2 regions of the Streptomyces sp. NPDC060205 genome follow, and region 2 is predicted to be linked to the other one. Evidence: riboswitches for the same ligand, from Rfam matches in the RefSeq annotation. Region 2 holds a riboswitch; the other holds the start of a gene.
The links. A riboswitch is a leader RNA that binds a small molecule or an ion and turns the genes downstream of it on or off. The one in region 2 is predicted to bind glycine.

Region 1 (7,610 bases), on a different contig from region 2:
CGGATCATCGCGCCGCACCGGCCGCTGGCCCTTGATGTGATGACCGCTGCCTGAGCGGCACAGCACGGCACGGACGACGAGAACGACGACAACGAGAACGACAGCGGGGCCGGCCCCGGGAAGCACTCCCGGAACCGGCCCCGACGCATGTCCGGGTGCGACTACTCCTCGTAGGCGTCCAGCGGCGGGCAGGAACACACCAGGTTCCGGTCGCCGTACGCCTGGTCGATCCGCCGCACCGGCGGCCAGTACTTGTCGGCGACCGAGACCCCGGCCGGGAACACGGCCTCCTCGCGGCTGTACCCGTGCTCCCACGTGCCGCCCAGCGCGCCCGCCGTGTGCGGGGCGTTGCGCAGCGGGTTGTCGTCCGCCGTCCACTCGCCCGAGCCGACCTTCTCGATCTCCGCGCGAACGGCGATCATCGCGTCGCAGAACCGGTCGAGTTCGGCCAGGTCCTCGCTCTCGGTGGGCTCGATCATCAGCGTGCCGGCCACCGGGAACGACATCGTCGGCGCGTGGAACCCGTAGTCGATGAGCCGCTTGGCGACGTCGTCGACGCTCACACCGGTCGCCTTGGTGAGCGGCCGCAGGTCGATGATGCACTCGTGCGCCACGAGCCCGCCGGGACCGGTGTAGAGAACCGGGAAATGCGGCTCCAGGCGCTTGGCCACGTAGTTGGCGCTGAGCACGGCGACCTGCGTGGCCCGCTTGAGCCCTTCCCCGCCCATGAGCCTGACGTACGCCCACGAGATGGGCAGGATGCCCGCGGAACCCCAGGGAGCCGCGGAGACCGGCCCGACGCCCGTCTCCGGACCCGCGGCGGGCTGCAGCGGATGGTTCGGCAGGTACGGCGCCAGGTGCGCGCGTACGCCGACCGGGCCGACGCCCGGACCGCCGCCACCGTGCGGGATGCAGAAGGTCTTGTGCAGGTTGAGGTGCGAGACGTCACCGCCGAAGTGCCCCGGCTTGGCGAGCCCCACCAGCGCGTTGAGGTTCGCGCCGTCGACGTAGACCTGCCCGCCCGCCTCGTGCACCTGCGCGCAGATGTCGGCGACGTGCTCCTCGAACACCCCGTGCGTCGAGGGGTACGTGATCATCAGCACGGACAGCTCGTCACGGTGCTGCTCGATCTTGGCCCGCAGGTCCTCGACGTCGATCTCGCCGTCCTCGGCGGTCTTCACGACGACGACCTTCATCCCGGCCATCACCGCGCTCGCGGCGTTCGTGCCGTGCGCGGAGGACGGGATGAGGCAGACCGTGCGCTGCTCGTCGCCGTTGGCCCGGTGGTAGCCGCGGACGGCCAGCAGCCCGGCCAGCTCGCCCTGCGAACCGGCGTTGGGCTGGAGCGACACGTTGTCGTAGCCCGTCACCTCGGCGAGCCGCTCCTCCAGCTCACGGATGAGCGTGAGATAGCCCTGCGCCTGCTCGGCGGGCGCGAAGGGGTGCAGTTGCCCGAACTCGGGCCAGGTGACCGGCTCCATCTCGGTGGTCGCGTTGAGCTTCATGGTGCACGAGCCGAGCGGGATCATGCCCCGGTCCAGCGCGTAGTCGCGGTCGGCGAGCCGGCGCAGGTAGCGCAGCATCGCGGTCTCCGAGCGGTACTGGTGGAAGACCGGGTGCGTAAGGTACTCGTCGGTGCGCAGCAGCGGGGCCGGCAGCGTGTCCTCGGCGGTCCCGTCCAGCGCGGCCACATCGCCGTCGACACCGAACGCCGACCAGACGACGCCCAGCTGGGCCCGCGTGGTCGTCTCGTCGCAGGACAGGGAGAGGTGGTCCGCGTCCACCAGGTGGAGGTTGACCCCGCCCTGACGGGCGGCGGCCAGCACCTCGGCCGCCCGGCCGGGCACCCGCACGGTGAGGGTGTCGAAGTACGCCTCGTGGACGACCTCGACCCCGCCCGCCGTCAGACCGGCGGCGAGGATCGTGGCGTACCGGTGGGTGCGCCGGGCGATGCCCTGCAGCCCCTCGGGACCGTGGTAGACGGCGTACATCCCGGCCATCACGGCGAGCAGCACCTGAGCCGTGCAGATGTTGCTGGTCGCCTTCTCGCGGCGGATGTGCTGCTCCCGCGTCTGCAGGGCCAGGCGGTACGCCTTGTTGCCGTCCGCGTCGACGGAGACACCGACGAGCCGTCCGGGCAGGCTGCGCGCGAACTTCTCCCGTACGGCCATGTATCCGGCGTGCGGTCCGCCGAAGCCCATCGGCACACCGAAGCGCTGGGTCGTACCGACGGCGATGTCGGCGCCCAGCTCGCCGGGCGAGGTGAGCAGCGTCAGGGCGAGCAGGTCGGCGGCGACGGTGACGACCGCGCCCAGCTCGTGCGCCTGCTCGACGACGGGTCCCAGGTCCCGTACGGCACCGGAGGCACCGGGGTACTGCAGGAGTACGCCGTTGATCTCACGCCCGGTGAGCTCCGCGGGGATGCCGTCGCTCAGGTCGGCGACGACGACCTCGACGCCGGTGGGCTCGGCGCGGGTCTCTATCACCGCGATCGTCTGCGGCATGGTGTCCGCGTCGATCAGGAAGAGGCCCTTCTTGTTCTTGCCCATGCGCCGCGACAGCGCCATGGCTTCGGCCGCCGCGGTGCCCTCGTCGAGCAGCGAGGCCCCGGAGGTCGGCAGTCCGGTCAGCTCGGCGACCACGGTCTGGAAGTTCAGCAGGGCTTCCAGCCGCCCCTGCGAGATCTCCGGCTGGTACGGCGTGTAGGCCGTGTACCAGGCGGGATTCTCCATGACATTGCGCAGGATGACCGGCGGCGTGAAGGTCCCGTAGTAACCGAGCCCGATCATGGAACCCAGCACCTGGTTGCGATCCGCGAGAGAACGCAGCTCGGCCTGCACCTCGGCCTCGGTGCGGGCGCCCGGCAGTTCGAGCGCGTCGGCGTTCTTGATCACATCCGGCACCGCGGCGGCCGTCAGCTCGTCCAGCGAGCCGTACCCCACCTGCGCGAGCATCTTGGCGCGGGCCTCGGAGTCGGGGCCGATGTGACGCTGCTCGAAGGGGATTCCCTGTTCGAGCTCGGAGAGCGGAATACGATGGGCGGTCATTGCGGAGGCCTCCTGGTCTGACGACCTTCGAGGGGCACCACTAGGTGGGTGCCCTAACGGCCTCCCCCTCTGTCATCTCAACCTGAGAGCTTCACCGGCCCGCCGTGAAGGCGCACCGGCTTTCACCGTCGGTGAGAGCGGAGCCCGTCGACTACTCGAACACCCCTCTGCTTTCCAGAGTGACCTCGTCCATGCGGTACGTGTGCCTGAGAGATTCCGGGGAGGATTTGCTCCTTCGGCGCCTCCGATGAAGCCTGGAGGACTCTCCCGCACGGGGTCAGCAGCCGTCGCCCAGCCTACCAGCGGGGTTCCCTCAAGTGGCCGCCCACCTCAAAGTGCTCTTTCGTAGTGCTTACGGATGAGTTGCGAGCAGCTGGAGGGCCCGTGCAGACCGACATCGATCCGCGCAACCTGATAGGCCGCAAGGCGTTCGACCGCAACGGCACGAAAATCGGCACCGTCGACGAGGTCTACCTCGACGACGCGACCGGCGCACCGGAGTGGGCGGCCATACGCACCGGCCTGTTCAGCCGGGACGCGTTCGTCCCCCTGGAGCCCAGCGAAGTGATCGCCGAATCCCTGCACGTCCCCTTCGAACGCTCCCTGATCAAGGACGCCCCCGACTTCGGCGTAGGCCGCCACCTCTCCCCCGAACAAGAACTACAGCTCTACCACCACTACGGCCTGGACGTATCCCCGGCGCCCCCTTTCCCAAACCGAGACTTCGGCCACCTGGCAACGAACGAGGACCTCACGTAGCACCCCACCCCCAGCCCCCCAGGGGCACGGGGAACGGCGCAGTCTTGGGGGCGCGGGGAACTGCGCAATCTTGGGGGCGCGGGGAACGGCGCAGTCTCTTAGGGGCGCGGGGAACTGCGCGACCAGCCACAACGAACCCGCACCCTCACAACGCACCCCCACCCCCCTCCCCAGGCGCCGCAGGCACACGCACAGGCTCAACCAAAGGCAACGGCTCAGCCAACTCCAGCAAAGGATCATCAACCCGAAACGTCTTCACCCGCCCCGGCACGGAATCCGGCGTCTCGAACCGCACAGTCACCCTCCCCAGCCCACTCCCCTGCACCCACCCGTGCCCGAACTCGGCATGCCGAACATCGTGCCCCGCCCGCCACACCCGCTCCGCGGGCCCGGCCACCACAGAGTCCTCGACGGCGACGGCAACCGCCTGGGCCTCCTCCGGCCGCTCCCCCGGCGCCCCCTCCTCCACCCCCGCGGCAGCGGCCTGCGCCTGCGCGAACAGATCCTCCTGCGTGTAGTCGGCAAGCCCGGTCACCCCCACCCCCAGCAACCGCACACCCCCCGTGGTGTCCACCGCCTCCAGCAGCCGCGCGGCAGCCTCCCGCACCACGCCCGGATCATCCGTCGGCCCCCGCAGGGTCTCGGACCGCGTCAGCGTCGAGAAGTCGTACCGCCGCACCTTCAGCACGATGGTCCGCCCGGAGAGATGCGCCCCCCGCAACCGCTGGACGCACCGGTCCGCAAGCCGCTGCACCTCCATGCGCACCCGCACCCGGTCATGGATGTCCACGTCGTACGTGTCCTCGACGGACACCGACTTGGTGTCCCGCTCGGCCACCACGGGCCGCTCGTCGCGGGCCAGCGCCATCGCGTACAGGGCGAGCCCGTGGGCCTTCCCCAGGAGCCGTACGAGCTCGTCCTCACCCGCCTCCGCGATCTCCCCGACCGTGCTGATCCCGCCCCGCCGCAGATGGTCGCCCGTGGCGGGCCCCACCCCCGGCAGGACGCGTACCGACATCGGCGCGAGCAGCGCCCGCTCGGTGCCCGGCTCTATGAGCACGAGTCCGTCCGGCTTGGCCTGCTCGGAGGCGATCTTCGCGAGCATCTTGCAGGCCGCGAGGCCCACGGACCCGGTGAGCCCCGTGACGGCCCGGATGTCGTCGCGCAGCTTCCTGCCGGCCAGCAGCGCGGACGCCTCGTCCCAGGCCGTCTCCCCGGCCTCCAGATCGACGAACGCCTCGTCCAGGCTGAGCGGCTCCACGAGCGGCGACAGCTCCCGCAGGAGCCCCATCACCTGCTCGCTGATCTGCCGGTAGAGACCGAAGCGCGGTACGAGATACGCGGCGTTCGGTGCCAGCCGGCGGGCCTGCGCCATGGGCATCGCCGAATGCACCCCGAAGACCCGCGCCTCGTACGAACAGGTGGAGACCACGCCACGCGGCCCGAGGCCGCCCACGATGACCGCTTTCCCGCGCAGGCTCGGCTTGGACGCCTGCTCGGCCGAGGCGAAGAAGGCATCCATGTCGAGATGCAGGATCGTGGGCGCGGTTCTCACATGTCCGATGCTGCCCTAAGCCACTGACAATGCCCCGGCCCACCGCTCAGGAACCGCCGCAGGACCGCCGCCACGCCCTCTGCGGCGGCTCAGACGGCCCGGTTGCGGCGCCTGGCGAGCTCGTCCGCCGGATTGGTCCCGACGAGCGTCTCGCCGGTGTCCACACGCTCTCCGTGCAGCTGTGAGAGCGCGCTCTCCACATCCCGCCACACCACTCCCACGGCGATGCCGAAGATGCCCTGGCCGCCCTGGAGGAGTGCGTGGACCTCGTCGGGCGAGGAACACTCGTAGACCGTCGCGCCGTCGCTCATCAGCGTCATCCGCTCCAGGTCGCAGGAGCCGCGCTCCTTGAGGTGCTGGACCGTGGAGCGGATGTTCTGCAGCGAGACCCCCGTGTCGAGGAACCGCTTGACGATCTTCAGGACGACCACGTCCCGGAAGCTGTAGAGCCGCTGCGTCCCCGACCCGTAGGCGGGCCGCACGCTCGGCTCGACCAGCCCGGTACGGGCCCAGTAGTCCAACTGCCGGTAGGTGATCCCCGCGGCCGCACAGGCCGTGGGCCCGCGATAGCCGATCTCCTCGGACGCCACCTCGCCGTCCCCCGGCACCGCCGTCGGCCGCTGTACGTGATCGGCCGCGCTGCTGTGAAGCGGGTACGGGCCACTGTCCCCCAGACCGCGTCCGGGAGCACCCCCAGCCGTACCGTCGCCGCTGCTTCTCACGCCGACCTCCGTCCTTGACCTGCCTTCTCGACGGTAGGCAGTCACCAGGGGCTCGTCAACGATCGCCACACTCGGCACGCCGGGTGATAATCACCCCAAGAGTGGTTTCCCGTGCCCCACCGCGGGGAAAGGCTAGCCGAATGCTCTCGGGACGGCCGCCGCACGGCGCGTCGCCCGACGGTCCCGGAGGGTCACCGGACGGTGTCCCGCACCGTCACGTCACTGGCTGTTGGTCCCGAAGTCCTCGGGCGAGATCTGGTCGAGGAACTCGCGGAACTTCTCCACCTCGTCCTCCTGCTCGTCCGGGATCGCGATGCCGGCGTCGTCCAGGACGCCGTCGCTGCCGTAGATCGGCGTTCCGGTGCGCAGGGCCAGCGCTATGGCGTCGGACGGCCGCGCGCTCACCTCGACTCCACTGGCGAACACCAGTTCCGCGTAGAAGACACCCTCCCGCAGGTCGGTGATGCGCACTTCGGTCAGCTCCTGGCCGACGGCCTCCAGCACGTCCTTGAACAGGTCGTGGGTCAGCGGTCGCGCGGGGGCCATGCCCTGCTGCGCGAAGGCGATCGCCGTCGCCTCCCCCGGCCCGATCCAGATGGGGAGGTAACGGTCGCCTCCCACTTCACGCAGGAGCACGATCGGTTGGTTGGAGGGCATTTCGACCCGGACACCTACGACGTCGAGCTCGTTCACACAGCAACCCTAGGCCGTGCCCGGCACCTTTGGGTAGTCGAGCACGGAATGGGTGCCCTATCCCACGTTCCACGTCCCGCGTCCGCGCGGGCCGCCGGGTCAGGGAAGCCGCACCCCAAGGGCCGACTGCACCAGGGCCGCGTGCAGCTTCACCGCGAGCCCCGCCAGCTCCTTGGTGCGCTCCTGAGCGTGTGCCCTGGTCTGCGGGTTGCGGTGCAGCCGCAGGGGCGCCACGACCTGGTCCACCAGGCCGGCCTCACGGTCGGCGGCGGCCTTCACGGCGCGCAGATGCCGCGGCTCGATCCCGAACCGCCCGAGTTCCAGGACCAGTCCGGCGACGGTCACCGCCTCGGCGTCGTACACCCCGTCGAGCAGCGGGGTGATGAGCCCGTACGACTCCCACTCGGCGAGCTCCTGCTCACCGATCTCGGCGGCCGCCAGCAGCTCGGCCCGTCCGATGCGGGCGACGACGGGCCCCTCGGGCTCGCTCGGTGCCTCTCCGTCGCGCTGACGCCCCACGGAGGGCAGGGGAGCCGCCTCTCCGCGTCCCATGGCGTCCAGGTGCTCACGGATGACCTTCAGCGGCAGATAGTGGTCCCGCTGCATCCTCAGGACGTGTCCGAGGCGCTCGACGTCGTCCTCGCTGAACTTGCGGTATCCCGAGGGGGTGCGCTGTGGCTCGATGAGGCCCTCGGACTCCAGGAAACGAATCTTGGAGACGGTGACCTCGGGGAATTCGTCACGCAGCACGTTCAGTACCGTGCCGATGCTCATCAGCCCGTGGTCCGTGGCGGCGGCGCCGTGTCCGGCACCGCCGCTCGGTGTTCGAAGCAT
Region 2 (7,610 bases):
GGATGATCCCGCCGCGGGGCCCGCCGAGCGTCTTGTGCGTGGTGGAGGTGACCACGTCCGCGTACTCCACCGGGTTCGGGTGGAGGCCGGCCGCGACGAGGCCCGCGAAGTGCGCCATGTCGACCCACAGGTGGGCCTCGACCTCGTCCGCGATGCGGCGGAACTCGGCGAAGTCCAGCTGCCGGGGGTACGCCGACCAGCCCGCGATGATCACCTTGGGGCGGTGCTCCTTGGCGAGCCGCTCGACCTCGGCCATGTCGACCAGGCCGGCGTCGTCCACGTGGTACGCGACCACGTTGAACTGCTTGCCGGAGAAGTTCAGCCGCATCCCGTGGGTCAGGTGACCGCCGTGGGCGAGGTCCAGGCCGAGGATGGTGTCGCCGGGCTGGGCCAGCGCGAAGAGCGCGGCCTGGTTGGCGGAGGCGCCCGAGTGCGGCTGCACGTTGGCGTACTCGGCGCCGAACAGCTCCTTGACCCGGTCGATCGCGATCTGCTCGGCGACGTCGACGTGCTCGCAGCCGCCGTAGTAGCGGCGGCCGGGGTAGCCCTCGGCGTACTTGTTGGTGAGGACCGAGCCCTGGGCCTCCATGACCGCGACCGGGGCGAAGTTCTCCGAGGCGATCATCTCAAGGGTGGACTGCTGACGGTTCAGCTCGGCGTCGAGGGCGGCGGCGACGTCCGGGTCGAGTTCGTGCAGGGGCGTGTTCAGAAGCGACATCGGTCTGGGGTCCTTAGCGAGGAGCCGGAATCAGGAGCCGGAGTATTCGGTGTACTCGGCGGCGGAGAGCAGGTCCTTCGGCTCGTCCGTCACCCGTACCTTGAAGAGCCAGCCACCCTCGAAGGGAGCGGTGTTCACCAGCGCGGGATCGTCCACGACATCCTGGTTGATCTCGGTGATCTCACCGGTGACGGGCGAGTACAGGTCGCTCACCGACTTCGTCGACTCCAGCTCGCCGCAGGTCTCGCCCGCGGTCACCGCGGCACCGACCTCGGGGAGCTGGACGTACACCACGTCGCCGAGCGCGTTGGCCGCGTGCTCCGTGATGCCGACCGTCGAGACGCCGTCCTCGGCGCCCGACAGCCACTCGTGCTCCTTGCTGTAGCGCAGCTCTTGGGGGTTGCTCATGGCCTGAATTCTCCTGTACGCGGGTGAGTGCTGATGCAGGGGGAGTACGGGTGAGCTGGGCGGATGTGCCCAGGATCACGTGTGGCGCCTGTGGACCGGCGTCACGTGTGGCGCCTGCTGAGGGGCGTCACGTGCGGTGCTTGCGGACCAGTGTCACTTCTGGCGCTTGTAGAACGGCAGTGCCACGACCTCGTACGGCTCGTGACTGCCCCGGATGTCGACGCCGACACCGGCGGTGCCGGGCGCGGAGTGCTCCGCGTCGACGTAGGCCATCGCGATCGGCCTGCCGAGCGTCGGCGAGGGCGCGCCGGAGGTGACCTCGCCGATCACCGCGCCGCCGGCGACGACGGGGTAGCCGGCGCGCGGGACGCGGCGGCCCTCGGCGATCAGGCCGACCAGGACGCGCGGAGGCGTCGACTCGGCACGCGCGGCGGCCTCGGAGAGCGCCTCGCGGCCCACGAAGTCGCCCTCCTTCTCGAACTTCACGACCCGGCCGAGCCCCGCGTCGAACGGCGTGAGCGAGGTGCTCAGCTCGTGCCCGTACAGCGGCATGCCCGCCTCCAGGCGCAGGGTGTCGCGGCAGGAGAGCCCGCAGGGGGTGAGTCCGGCAGCGGTCCCCGCCTCGGTCAGCGCCTGCCACAGCTTCTCGGCGTCGGCCGGGGCGACGAACAGCTCGAAGCCGTCCTCGCCGGTGTAGCCGGTGCGCGCGATCAGCGCCGGGACGCCCGCGACCGTGCCGGGCAGGCCCGCGTAGTACTTCAGGCCGTCCAGGTCGGCGTCGGTGAGGGACTTCAGGATGCCGGGGGACTCGGGGCCCTGGATCGCGAGCAGCGCGTAGGCGTCCCGGTCGTCGCGGACCTCGGCGTCGAAGCCGGCGGCGCGCTCCGTGAGGGCGTCCAGGACCACCTGGGCGTTGGAGGCGTTGGCCACGACCATGTACTCGGTGTCGGCGAGGCGGTAGACGATCAGGTCGTCGAGGATGCCGCCGTCGGCCCGGCAGATCATGGTGTAGCGGGCGCGGCCGGTCTTCACGCCGCCGATGTTGCCGACCAGCGCGTGGTCGAGGAGCGCGGCGGCCTGCGGCCCGCTCACGGTGATCTCGCCCATGTGCGAGAGGTCGAAGAGCCCGGCCCGGGTCCTTACGGCGACGTGCTCGTCGCGCTCGGAGCCGTACCGCAGGGGCATGTCCCAGCCCGCGAAGTCGGTCATCGTCGCGCCCAGCGAGCGATGCAGGGCATCGAGCGCGGTGCGGCGCGGTTCAACAGAGGCGTTGCTGCTCATCGGCGGGGCTCCCAAGGCATGACGGCGAGGTCGTTCCTCCCCATCTGTCATCGGAACCTGAGAGGTTCGCCGTGACCCGCCGCAGGACACGGGGATCACTGACTTGCACCTTGGGTGGGGCCTACGCCCTGACGGTCAGGGGCGGCCCGCTTTTCAGATGTGCCTCGTCCGTGCGGTATCGGGGGCCTGAGAGATTCAAGGGAGGGACTTGCTCCTTCGGCGCCCGGGCACTCGTACACCTGCGTGTACGTGTTTCCCGGAACTCTCCCGCGCGGATTCAAGCGGCCGGTATGCAGTTGGCGGGCACATCATTGCACGCCCCCGGCTCCGGCAGGGGGCCGCGCGGTGTCCGGACGCATGGCCAGGGTGTCCACAGTGATCTGTGACGGGGCTGTGGCAGGACAAGAACAGAAACAGGGGGACCAGCGCATTACCTTCTCTTTACACTCGATGGAGATGGGTCTGCCGACCCCATGGGGAGGACGATCAGGGTGAACAGGACCACGGCGTACGCGACCGGTTCGGGCATCGCGCTGCCCAAGCAGCCATCCGCTCCGGCCAGGGAGGCGTGCGACCCGCTGGTGACCCCCGTCGTCCGCGATCTGCGGGCGCGCTCGGGCCACAGTCCGCACGGTCTGCGCTTCGGCGCGGCCGATCTGGTGGTGGTCACGGGGCTGCCGGGCAGCGGCAAATCCACGCTGATGCGCCGGGCGGTGACCGGCCGCCGCATCGACTCCCAGGACACCCGCGACCGGTGGGACGAGCGCCTGGCCCGTTTCCTGCCGTACGCGGTCTACCGGCCCCTCGTCCGCGCCGCGCACTACGCGGGCCTGCGCCGGGCCCTGCGCTCCGGGGAGGGCGTCGTCGTGCACGACTGCGGTACGCAGGCCTGGGTGCGCGACTGGCTCGCCCGGGACGCCCGCCGCCGCGGCGGCACCCTGCACCTGCTGCTCCTCGACGTCGACCCGGGCACGGCCCTCGACGGCCAGCGCGAGCGCGGCCGGGGCGTCTCGCGGTACGCGTTCGCGCGCCACCGCGGCGCGGTCGCCCGGCTGCTGCGCGCGGTGGAGAAGGGCGACCTCCCCGAGGGCTGCGGTTCCGCGGTGCTCGTCGACCGTGCCGCCGCGGACGTACTGCGCCGCATCGATTTCGGCGACTGAGGGCGACTAACCTCGTCAACCGCACACGGCGGTTGGAGCAGGCGGTGGAGATGGACTTCCAGGCACAGGACATTCCGGCACACGCACACCCCCACATGGGCTGGCCGGGAAACGAGTTGGAGGAGGTGCTCGCCGCCTCCCTGGGGCTGCCTCCGTCGCCCTCGACGGGGGCCCGGATCGTGGAGACCCTCGGGCGCAGCTTCATCTGGGTGCCGCTGCCGGAGGGGGGCGGCCCGCACAGCGGCCCGCTCGACCTGCCCACGATGGAGCTCGCCGGGCAGGCCTACGTGCCGGTCTTCACCTCGGAGCAGCAGTTCCGCCAGGTCGTCGGCGACCACATGGCGTACACGGTGGCGCCCGCGGTGGAGTTCGCGCGCGGCCTGCCGCCCCAGGCCGGCATCGTCCTGAACCCGGACGGCACGGTCGGGATACCGCTGCCCCCGGCCGCCGTCGCCGAACTGTGCCGGGCCGGCCGGACCGAACTCGACGGGCCCGCGAGCGGCGGCCGGGTCCGGCTCTTCCAGCCCGACTGGCAGGACGACCCGGTGGACTTCCTGGCCGCGGCGTCCGCCGAGTTCGACGCGACCGGCCTGGTGGCGAGCGCCCGGCGCTGTCTCGCGAGCATCGAGGGCGGGGACACGGTGATGTTCGTCGGGGTGGAGGTGATCCACTGGGACGAGAACGCCCGCACCCTCCCGCTGGACGCCCTCGGCCGCGCCCTCGGCCGGGTCCCCCTGCCCCACCCGGTGAGCCTGGTCTTCCTGGACGTGGCCCAGGACCCGGTGGGCGACTGGCTGAGGGAAAAGGTCCGCCCGTTCTACACCCGAGCGTTCTGACCCGATTCGAGGCGCGCCCGTCAGGGCGCGCCTCGAAGGGGCGCGGGGAACTGCGCGCCCAGCTACGCACGGCCCGCACCCGACAGCGCACAGAGAGTCCCGAGCTCAAAACACCAAACCCAGCGGAGCGCAACGGTGCTGTCGGGATCGCCACTTAAGCTGGTTTCATGGCTCGGTCGGAGTGGTGCGATGTTCAAGTGAACGGGACACCTCATCGAACGGGACCGGTATGTCAGTGATGTCGCGAAGGGGCGGTAGAAGGTGAGCGCGTCGGGCACGGCCGCGGCCGGGCAGGTCGAGCACATGCTGCGCCAAGTGACGCCCGGGCGTTACGACGCCTACGAGGCGCTCCTGCGCGCGCTGGCGACCCCGCCGTCCGGCCAGGTGTGGATGCTGCTCTGGCACGGCCAGGCGGGCTCGCCCGACGCCCAGTACGGGAACATGGAGGTCGACGGCTTCGGCTACGCACCCTGTGTGACCTCGGCCCAGGAGCTCTCGGCCAGCGGCTGGAACCGTTCGTACGAGGTGGTCGACGGGCTCGACGTGGCCCGCACCCTCTACCCCGACCACTACGGGCTCTGGCTGAACCCGCACGCGCCGGGCGGCGGCGTCGGCATCCCCTGGCTCGATCTGCGGCGCATCGCCACCGGCCTGGAGCGGCAGCCCGCGGGCCCGCTGCGGCTGTCCGAACCGGCCATCGAGATCCCGCAGTTCTACGCCCTGCTGACCCAGAACGCGCACCGGACGGCCGCCGTCCGCTCGCTGCGCCGCGCCTGGGTGCAGCCCGCGCTGGGCGCCCCGTACCTGGCCATCGGGCTCGACGTGTACGACACCAGCCCGCCGGCCGTGGACTCGGTGCGGGCGATGATGCAGCAGTCGATCGGCGCGGTGCCGGACGGGCTGCCGGTGTCGACCGTCGCGATGTCGGACGAGTACGACCCGGTGGCCCTGTGGCTGCGCGCCAACGCGCGGCCGTTCTACGACCGGGAGGCGCACGCGGCTCCCGTCCAGGCGCCGGCGGCAGGCGGTTACGGGTTCCCCGGCACGTACTGAGATGATCTGGAGGGACACGGTCCATCCAGCCGGATGGTCGTGATCCGTCAGGCGGGGTCCACCCAGTGGAGCATCTGCTCCCCCACCCGTACCGCGACTGGGTGGAATGTCCCGATCTACGCGGGTAAATGGGTTGCGAGGCCCGTTTCGCCCCAAGTGTCATGTGTCCGACCCCCGTTACCCGGCGTTCGGATAACGGAACCCTCCTGACGGCATCACGGTTGCGCATCCATTCGCCTTCAGGTCTGGCTTCAGATCACCGAGGCGTTGAAGACTCCCGGTCCAGGAGGTTTAAACCTCCTGATGTGTACGACGGACTGATCACGCCGCTACAGCGGCAAGCGTGGGCCGGCTACCGCCGGTTGAGAGGGGTCCCTGCCACGATGACGGCACCATTGCACGAGCCGACGGCCGAAGCCGCGCCGAGCGCGGCCGAAGAGGCGGCGCTCGTTGCCGGCTCCGCCGAGGCGAAGGCGGTACAAGGACGTTCCCTCGGCCGCATCGCCTGGGAGCGCCTGAAGCGCGACAAGCTGGCCCTGGCGGGCGGCATGGTCGTGCTTCTGCTGATCCTGATCGCCCTGCTCGCGCCCGTGATCGCGAACCTGGTCGGACAGGACCCCGAAACGCACCACGAGGACCTGATCGACCCGCTCTTCTCGACCCCCAAGGGGGCCTACGGCGGCATCAGCGGGGACCACCTCTTCGGTGTCGAACCCGTCAGCGGCCGCGACATCTTCGCCCGCATCGTCTACGGAGCCCGGATCTCCCTGCTGGTCGGCTTCCTGTCGGCCCTGGTGGCCGTGGTGCTCGGCACGATCCTCGGCGTACTCGCCGGCTACTTCGGCGGCTGGGTCGACGCGGCCGTCAGCCGGGTCATGGACGGCCTGCTGGCCTTCCCGCAGCTGCTCTTCATCATCGCGCTGGTGTCGGTCATGCCGAACCAGATGCTGGGCCTGACCGGCACGGGCGTGCGCCTGTTCGTGATGATCCTGGTCATCGGCTTCTTCGGCTGGCCCTACGTCGGCCGCGTGGTCCGCGGCCAGACGCTCTCCCTGCGCGAACGCGAGTACGTCGAAGCCGCGCGCAGCCTCGGAGCCGGACGGTTCTACATCCTGTTCAAGGAGCTGCTGCCCAACCTGGTCGCGCCGATCATCGTCTACACGACGATGATGATCCCGACCAACATCCTCACCGAGGCGGCGCTCAGCTTCCTGGGCGTCGGCGTCAAGCCGCCGACCGCCTCATGGGGGCAGATGCTCTCCGCCGCGATCGACTACTACGAGTCGGATCCCATGTACATGGTGATCCCGGGTGTGGCGATCTTCATCACGGTGCTCTCCTTCAACCTCTTCGGTGACGGCGTGCGTGACGCGCTCGACCCGAAGGGCTCCCGCTGAACTGCCGTACCCCCAAGGGCCCGTCATCTGTCGACGGGCCGCTACATATCGGAGGATCCGAGTGAGTACCCAACGCACCACAGGGCGGCGCAAGCAGGCCGTGGCCGCCGCAGCCGTGGTCGCTGCACTGCTGTCCACGGCGGCGTGCGGCGGCGGCAACGACGACGACGGGGGCGGTTCGAAGACCGGCGCGGCCGGCTTCGACGCCGCGAACAACAAGGTCGCCCAGGCCTCCCTCGCCAAGAAGGGCGGCACGCTCAAGTTCGCGGGCGCCCAGGATGCCGACTCGTGGGACACCACCCGCGGTTACTACGGCTTCATGTGGAACTTCTCCCGGTACTACAGCCGTCAGCTGGTCACCAACGCGACCGCGCCGGGCGCCGACGGTGCCAAGGTCACGCCGGACCTCGCCACCGCGGCCGCGAAGGTCTCGGACGACGGCAAGACCTACACGTACACGCTGCGTGACGGGTCGACCTGGGAGGATGGCAAGCCCATCACCTCCAAGGACGTCAAGTACGGCATCGAGCGCGCGTGGGCGCAGGACGTGCTCTCCGGCGGTCCCATCTACCTTCAGCAGGTCCTCGACCCGAAGAAGGAGTACAAGGGCCCGTACAAGGACAAGTCCGCGGACAAGCTCGGTCTGAAGGCCATCGAGACGCCCGACGACAAGACGATCATCTTCAAGCTGCCCGAGGCGAACTCGGACTTCGAGGAGATGCTCGCGCTGACCTCGGCCTCCCCGGTCCGCCAGGAC

Region 1: linked by a shared signal. The riboswitch ahead of gcvP (aminomethyl-transferring glycine dehydrogenase) and the one ahead of gcvT (glycine cleavage system aminomethyltransferase GcvT) in region 2 are both predicted to bind glycine.

The regions. Positions count from the first base shown of each region.
Region 1 covers NZ_JBHWZP010000169.1:6,741-14,350, reverse strand. The annotation lists gene ACFWGJ_RS26555 (DUF5999 family protein) at 1-54, shown strand, start outside; gene gcvP (aminomethyl-transferring glycine dehydrogenase) at 162-3,047, opposite strand; glycine riboswitch at 3,232-3,327, opposite strand; gene ACFWGJ_RS26545 (PRC-barrel domain-containing protein) at 3,432-3,806, shown strand; gene ACFWGJ_RS26540 (DNA polymerase IV) at 3,952-5,361, opposite strand; gene ACFWGJ_RS26535 (MerR family transcriptional regulator) at 5,451-6,083, opposite strand; gene ACFWGJ_RS26530 (bifunctional nuclease family protein) at 6,303-6,776, opposite strand; gene ACFWGJ_RS26525 (MerR family transcriptional regulator) at 6,876-7,610, opposite strand.
Region 2 covers NZ_JBHWZP010000066.1:1,206-8,815, reverse strand. The annotation lists gene glyA (serine hydroxymethyltransferase) at 1-718, opposite strand, end outside; gene gcvH (glycine cleavage system protein GcvH) at 749-1,126, opposite strand; gene gcvT (glycine cleavage system aminomethyltransferase GcvT) at 1,280-2,407, opposite strand; glycine riboswitch at 2,571-2,687, opposite strand; gene ACFWGJ_RS14510 (AAA family ATPase) at 2,881-3,567, shown strand; gene ACFWGJ_RS14505 (enhanced serine sensitivity protein SseB) at 3,618-4,403, shown strand; gene ACFWGJ_RS14500 (enhanced serine sensitivity protein SseB C-terminal domain-containing protein) at 4,665-5,456, shown strand; gene ACFWGJ_RS14495 (ABC transporter permease) at 5,840-6,853, shown strand; gene ACFWGJ_RS14490 (ABC transporter substrate-binding protein) at 6,915-7,610, shown strand, end outside.